Regions from separate parts of the Actinocorallia sp. A-T 12471 genome, predicted to be linked through region 2. Evidence: riboswitches for the same ligand, from Rfam matches in the RefSeq annotation. Region 2 holds a riboswitch; the other holds the start of a gene.
The links. Region 2 has a riboswitch for cyclic di-AMP ahead of R9X44_RS02540 (C40 family peptidase). Riboswitches for the same ligand answer to the same signal wherever they lie in the genome.

Region 1 (3,394 bases), on a different contig from region 2:
ACGCGGAGATCACCGCGGTCTTCGACGGCGCGCAGGTCGAGGGGCACGTCGCGGTGCAGGCGCCGCGCGGGGTGCGGGTGCTGTTCAGCAGGCCCGGCCAGCTCGCCGACGACCTCATCGCCGACCTCGTGCGGGCCGAGCCGCCCGGCCGGGTCTTCGTCGTCGTCTCCTCCGACCAGGAGGTCGCCGCCTCGGCGCGCCGCGCGGGCGGCAGGACTGCCACGGCGGGGCTGCTGCTGAAGCGTCTCGGCAGGTTCTGACGGCGCTGCGCGCGCCCGCGCGTCCGGCTCTGAGCTGGGTCGACGCCGTCACTGACCCGGGGAGTCTCCCGCTAAACCCGTCGAGGGTGAGAAAACCCTGAAATACCGGCGTTTCGGTTGTGGGGTGGTGCCTTCACTACTAGGGTCAACGGCTGACAAACCAGTGCAAGAAGGGGCGTTTCCCACAGTGGCCCAGAACACTCCGAAATTCCGCCGCCTGGCAGCTCTGTGCCTGGCCGCAGCCGTCATCTGGAGTGTTCCCGGCGTCGCCCAGGCCGAGCCGACCCGGGCCGAGGCGCAGAAGAAGCTCGACAAGCTCAACGAGCAGGTCGAGAAGCTCGTGGACAAGTACAACGCCCTCAACAGCGAGCTGAAGGTCGCCAAGCGCAAGCTCTCGTCCGCCAAGAAGGCCGCCGCCCGCGAGCAGAAGGCGTTCGACGACGCCCGCGAGGGCATCGTCCAGATGGCCAGCGACGCCTACAAGACCGGCGACATCAGCAACATCACCGCCCTGCTGTCCTCCGGCGACCCGCAGGACGTCCTGGACCAGGTGTCGATCTTCTCGCACGTGACGAGCCAGCGCGGCGACAAGATCAAGGACTTCCTCGCCTCCACCCAGCGGATGGAGCGCGAGAAGGGCAACGCCCAGGACGCCTTCGACAAGGTCAACGCCAAGGTCAAGGACATCGGCGACCAGAAGGCGGTCATCGACAAGGCGATCAAGAAGCAGAAGGACCTCGTCGCGAGCCTCGGCGGCGACACGCCGACCGCGTCGGGGCCCGTCGGCGGCACCTACACAGGCCCGGCGAGCGGCCCGGCCCGCACCGCCCTCGACTTCGCCTACAAGCAGCTCGGCAAGCCCTACATCTACGGCGGCACCGGCCCCACCGGCTACGACTGCTCGGGCCTGACGATGAAGTCCTGGGCCGCCGCGGGGGTCGCCCTGCCGCGCACGGCCGCCTCGCAGTACAGCGCCACCTCGGGCACCCGCGTGTCGTACGACAACCTCCAGCCCGGCGATCTCCTGTTCTTCAGCGGCCTCGGCCACGTCGGCATGTACGTCGGCGGCGGGCAGATGATCCACGCCCCCCGGACGGGTAAAAACGTGGAGATCGTCTCCGTTACCTCCGGCTACTACCGCGACCGCTTCATCGGCGCCGGACGGCCGTAGCGTCAGCCCCGCGTAACACCCCTGAAACGCCCGCTATAGGGCGTTTTAGGGGTCCCGAAGGGCTCCCCGGCGGGGTGAGACCTGTGTCACCCTCCCTTCATAGCCCGCTTCACCTGGGCATACCTGCCCGTGGTCATCTTTGCGGGGCATTTGCCTTTCGCTGTTTCTTTGGTACCTTCGAGTTGAAGGCAGCGTTATCCGAACGTTGCCGGGCGGTGGCTCCCCCCAGGCGCCACCCGTGGTACATCCGCCGACCAGCCTGATCCGAGAGCCGGTGTCTAGGACGACACCCGCGCCGCGCAGTGAAGCGTAGGACAGTGCGATCTGAGCCCCTGTTAGGGCGTCGGCGTCACCGACAAATCCAAACCGCAGTCGTGCGGTCGAGCCATGGACGCGAGCGCGTCCGGCTCATCCCGGGCCCCATCACGCCCGAGACCGCGACGGCTCACGCCGAGTCCGCGTCAACGCGGAGCCGGGGACCCAACCCGCAGGCACCCCGAACCACCCCCAAAGGGTTCGAGCCATGCCCGCGGTGGGGTTAATCGGCCAGGTCGCTCCCCAAAGCGGCAGGCCGTAGGGCACTTCTCCACTTCCGCCCGCACCCGTCAGCTAACCCGGTAGGCGTAAGGAAGAAGGAGATTCCCCTGTCTCGCACCCTTGGCACTCGCCTGCCTTCCGCCCGGCGTGTGCGGCTGGCCTCCGGCCTGCTCGCAACCTCGGTGCTCGCTCCGGTGGCCCTCATCTCGGTCCCGGCGCAGGCGGCCCCGGTCGAAGCCACGGCCACGGCGCAGAAGGCGACCAAGAAGAAAAAGAAGACCTGGGCCCAGCGCAAGAAGACCGCGCAGAAGGCCCTGGCCTGGGCGAAGAAGAAGAAGGGCAAGCCGTACGTCTACGGCGCGGCCGGCCCGAACTCCTTCGACTGTTCCGGTCTGGTCGGCTACGTCTACCGCAAGGCGGGCGTAAAGCTGCCGAGGACCACCACGTCGATCTACGGCCACGTCGGCCGGAAGATCAAGTGGAAGGACCTCTACCCCGGAGACCTCGTCTTCTTCTACGGAGGCCGAAGCCACGTCGGCATCGTCTCCAAGGTGTCCGGCAACAAGGTGTGGATGATCCACTCTCCCCGCACCGGTGACCACGTCCGCCAGGTACTGCTCGACAGCTACCGCAAGAAGAACTTCAACGGAGCCGTGCGCCCTTACTAGGCGCGCGCACCCACGGCGGGGATTCCCGCGAGACCCTCCGGAGTCTCCGCCGCGAACCTCAACAGTCAATGCACGCGGGACAGGCCCTCGAACGTCTGGGGGCCGTCCTCCCGCCGAGTCCGCGCCCAGCGCGGAGCCGGGGACCCACTCGTCGATCCGCAGTGATCGGCACGGGGTGAATCGGTGGCTTGCCACCGTAGGGCTCTTTCCAGGCCCGAATCCGTCAGCTAACCCGGTAGGCGGCATGGAAAACAGGAGTTGAAGAACGCATGTCCGGTCGTCACGCCAAGCAGACTGCTCTTACCCTCAAGCTCACCGGCGGTTTCCTCGCCGCCAGCCTCCTCGGTGGCACCTTCGGCGCAGCCGCCCACGCCAACACCCTCAACGAGAACGAGAAGTCCTCCGCCGAGGTCACCGCGTCCGCGATGAACCTGGCCGGCCTCGGCGCGGTCAACAAGGGCGGGCTGTCGGCCATCCAGGTCAAGCTGGACGGCAAGACCAAGGCCGCGACGGGCGCCAAGGACGCCGACGCGCAGACCAGGTCCGACGACCAGGCCGAGCGCGCGGCCGACGAGGAGCAGGCGATCGCCGGCGTCACCGCCAAGGAGTTCGTCGCCAAGGCCAAGACCCAGCTGGGCCAGGCCGAGGACTCCAGCGGCAAGACCAAGTTCGGCGAGTGGTACTCCCAGACCCAGCGCGCGGCCGAGACCGTCGCCCGCGACGGCGGCAGCCGGTCGGCCTACCTCGCCGCCGAGTGG
Region 2 (3,394 bases):
CGGGTTTTCGCAGGTCACCGGGCCCTTTGTTGCGTGGGGGACTACCCCCCGGTAGTGCTAGGCGCGCTTGGCGCGGGCGGCCTGGCGTTCGCGGTCCTTGGTGTCGAGGACGACCTTGCGGAGGCGGACGGCGGTGGGGGTGATCTCGACGCACTCGTCGTCGCGGATGAACTCCAGGGCGGCTTCCATGGAGAGCTTCTTCGGCGGGACGAGGCGGTCGAACTCCTCGGCCGTGGAGGAGCGGATGTTGGTCTTCTGCTTCTCCTTGGTGATGTTCACGCTCATGTCGTCGGCGCGCGAGTTCTCGCCGATGATCATGCCCTCGTAGACCTCCTGCGCGGGGTCGACGAACAGGGTGCCGCGCTCCTGGAGGTTGAACATCGCGTACGTGGTGGCGACGCCGGCGCGGTCGGAGACGAGCGAGCCCGTCGGACGGGTGCGCAGCTCGCCGAACCAGGGCTCGTACTTCTCGAAGACCTGGTGGGCGATGCCGGTGCCGCGGGTCTCGGTGAGGAACTCGGTGCGGAAGCCGATGAGGCCGCGCGCGGGGACCAGGAACTCCATCCGGATCCAGCCGGTGCCGTGGTTGGTCATGTGCTCCATGCGGCCCTTGCGGACGGCAAGGAGCTGGGTGACCGCGCCGAGGTACTCCTCGGGGATGTCGACGGTCAGGCGCTCGACGGGCTCGTGCAGCTTGCCGTCGACCTGGCGGGTGACGACGCGGGGCTTGCCGAGGGTCAGCTCGTAGCCCTCACGCCGCATGGTCTCCACGAGGATAGCCAGCGCGAGCTCGCCGCGGCCCTGGACCTCCCAGGCGTCGGGGCGGTCGGTGGGCAGCACGCGCAGTGACACGTTGCCGATGAGCTCGCGGTCGAGGCGGTCCTTGACGAGGCGGGCGGTGACCTTGGTGCCCTTCTCGCGGCCGGACAGCGGGCCGGTGTTGGTGCCGAGCAGCATCGAGATCGCGGGCTCGTCGACGGTGATGAGCGGCAGCGGGCGCGGGTCCTCGGGGTCGGCGAGGGTCTCGCCGATCATGATGTCGGAGATGCCGGCGATGGCAATGATGTCGCCGGGGCCCGCGGACTCGGCGGGCTTGCGCTCCAGCGCCTCGGTCATCAGGAGCTCGGAGATCTTCACCCGCTCGACCGTGCCGTCGGCCTTGCACCAGGCGACCTGCTGGCCCTTCTTGATCGTGCCGTTGTGCACCCGGCACAGCGCGATACGGCCGAGGTAGCTTGACGCGTCGAGGTTGGTGACGTGGGCCTGGAAGGGCGCGTCGGGGTCGAAGGCGGGGGCGGGGATCGTCTCGCGGATGACCTGGAACAGCGGCTCGAGGTCCTCGTTGTCGGGCATCTCGCCGTTGCCTGGCTTGGTGAGGCTGGCGCGTCCGGCGCGGCCTGAGGCGTAGACGATCGGGAAGTCGATCTGCTCCTCGGTCGCGTCGAGGTCCATGAACAGCTCGTAGACCTCGTCGATGACCTCGGCGATCCTGGCGTCGGGCCGGTCGACCTTGTTGATGACGAGGATGACCGGCATCTTGGCCGACAGCGCCTTGCGGAGCACGAACCTGGTCTGCGGGAGCGGGCCCTCGGAGGCGTCCACGAGCAGGACGACGCCGTCCACCATGGACAGGCCGCGCTCGACCTCGCCGCCGAAGTCGGCGTGGCCGGGGGTGTCGATGATGTTCAGCAGAAGGTCACCGTGGCGGACCGCGGTGTTCTTCGCCAGGATCGTGATGCCCTTCTCCCGCTCGAGGTCGTTGGAGTCCATGACCCGTTCGTCGACGGACTGGTTGTCGCGGAAGGCGCCGGACTGCCAGAGCATGGCGTCGACCAGCGTGGTCTTTCCGTGGTCGACATGGGCGACGATGGCTACGTTGCGCAGGTCATCACGGGTGGCGATGGGCATGAAGGCACGCTCGGTTTCGTGTCGGATTCGCCGCGTGGAAGAAGATCGGATGACTCACGAGCCGGCGGCGGCAGATAGCTGTACCCCACGATTCTAGTGGCTTCCCGCCGGTGCCACGCTGGCCGCCCTCCCCACCCCCGGCCTTGACCGTCTCTTTTGGGTTATTTGTCATGATTTGACGTCTTTCGTAGGCTGCGGCGCGTGCCGAGTCCCCGCGCCTCGCGGGGAGCCGGGGACCCATGTGTTTCCCCCGGGGTGAATCCGCTCCCCCAGCGGTAGGGCGTCCTCCCGCCCGAACCCGTCAGCTAACCCGGTAGGCCGTCGAGAGGAGAGACCCCCGTTGAAGGGCGTCCGTTTCACCCTTGCCGCCGTCGTGCTCGCCGGCGCGGCCTCCCCCCTGCTCGCGCCGCCCGCCGGGGCCGCGCCCAAGCCCGACCCCGACCGGCTCCAGCAGCGCCTTGACGGACTCGAAGGCCAGGTCAGGGACCTGGACAAGGAGATAGCCGCCGACCAGAAGGCACTGCTCGCCGCGCAGAACGCCGCGTTCGCGGCGGCCGCCGAGGCCGACCTGCGCCGGGCCGCCCACCGCGACCTCGTCGACCAGGTCGCCGCCGTTCCCCCGCCCGTCAACCTGCTCCAGGCCGCGTTCCTGCGCATCGCCGGATCACCCTCCGACGACCTGGAGACCCGCAGGGACGCCGCCGCGCAGGCCGCCGCCGACGCCGACGCGGCGGCCGAGACCGCCCGCGCGCGGCTCCAGGAGACCGTCGACAAGGTCGAGCGGATCCGGGACGCCCGGGCCGTCACCGCCGCGAGGATCACCCAGGTCAAGGCCGACCTGCGCGACGCCTACACCTACCAGGGCGTCACCGTGTGGGGCGGCGGGACCGCGGCGGTGGCCACCCGCGCGGCGCTCGACCAACTCGGCGACCCCTACGTCTGGGCGGCCGCCGGGCCCGACGCGTTCGACTGCTCGGGCCTCGTCGTCTGGGCGTTCGCGCAGGCCGGGAAGCCCGGCCTGCCGCACTACACCGGGGCGCTGTGGGACCGGGGGACGAAGGTCGCCAGGTCGGCGCTGCGGCCCGGCGACCTCGTCTTCTTCAACGCGAGCCGCAGCCATGTCGGGATCTACATCGGCGAGGGCAAGTTCGTGCAGGCGCCGTCGTCCGGAGATGTCGTGAAAATCACACCACTGGCCGACCGGCGCGACTACAACGGGGCGGTCCGGATCTAGCGGTCGCGCAGCAGGCGCGGGCGGACGGCGTCGACCACCGGAAGGTCGCCGGGCAGCCAGGCGACGGAATCGAGCTCGTCCGCGCCCAGCCAGCGCAGCGCCGAGTGCTCGAGCGCCACGGGACGGCCCGCGATCAGGCGGGCCGTCCACACCCGCAGGACCCCGGCCTCGCCGATCGGCCAGTCGCCGCCGATCCTGTCGAGCAGCTTGACGGTCACCGCGAGCTCCTCACGGCACTCGCGGATCAGGGCC

Region 1: linked by a shared signal. The riboswitch ahead of R9X44_RS25695 (C40 family peptidase) and the one ahead of R9X44_RS02540 (C40 family peptidase) in region 2 are both predicted to bind cyclic di-AMP.

The regions. Positions count from the first base shown of each region.
Region 1 covers NZ_JAWZTE010000010.1:231,681-235,074, reverse strand. The annotation lists gene R9X44_RS25705 (NYN domain-containing protein) at 1-260, shown strand, start outside; gene R9X44_RS25700 (NlpC/P60 family protein) at 448-1,431, shown strand; cyclic di-AMP (ydaO/yuaA leader) riboswitch at 1,870-2,070, shown strand; gene R9X44_RS25695 (C40 family peptidase) at 2,118-2,636, shown strand; cyclic di-AMP (ydaO/yuaA leader) riboswitch at 2,738-2,893, shown strand; gene R9X44_RS25690 (CHAP domain-containing protein) at 2,906-3,394, shown strand, end outside.
Region 2 covers NZ_JAWZTE010000001.1:541,393-544,786, reverse strand. The annotation lists gene typA (translational GTPase TypA) at 58-1,908, opposite strand; cyclic di-AMP (ydaO/yuaA leader) riboswitch at 2,101-2,243, shown strand; gene R9X44_RS02540 (C40 family peptidase) at 2,249-3,142, shown strand; gene R9X44_RS02535 ((deoxy)nucleoside triphosphate pyrophosphohydrolase) at 3,139-3,394, opposite strand, start outside.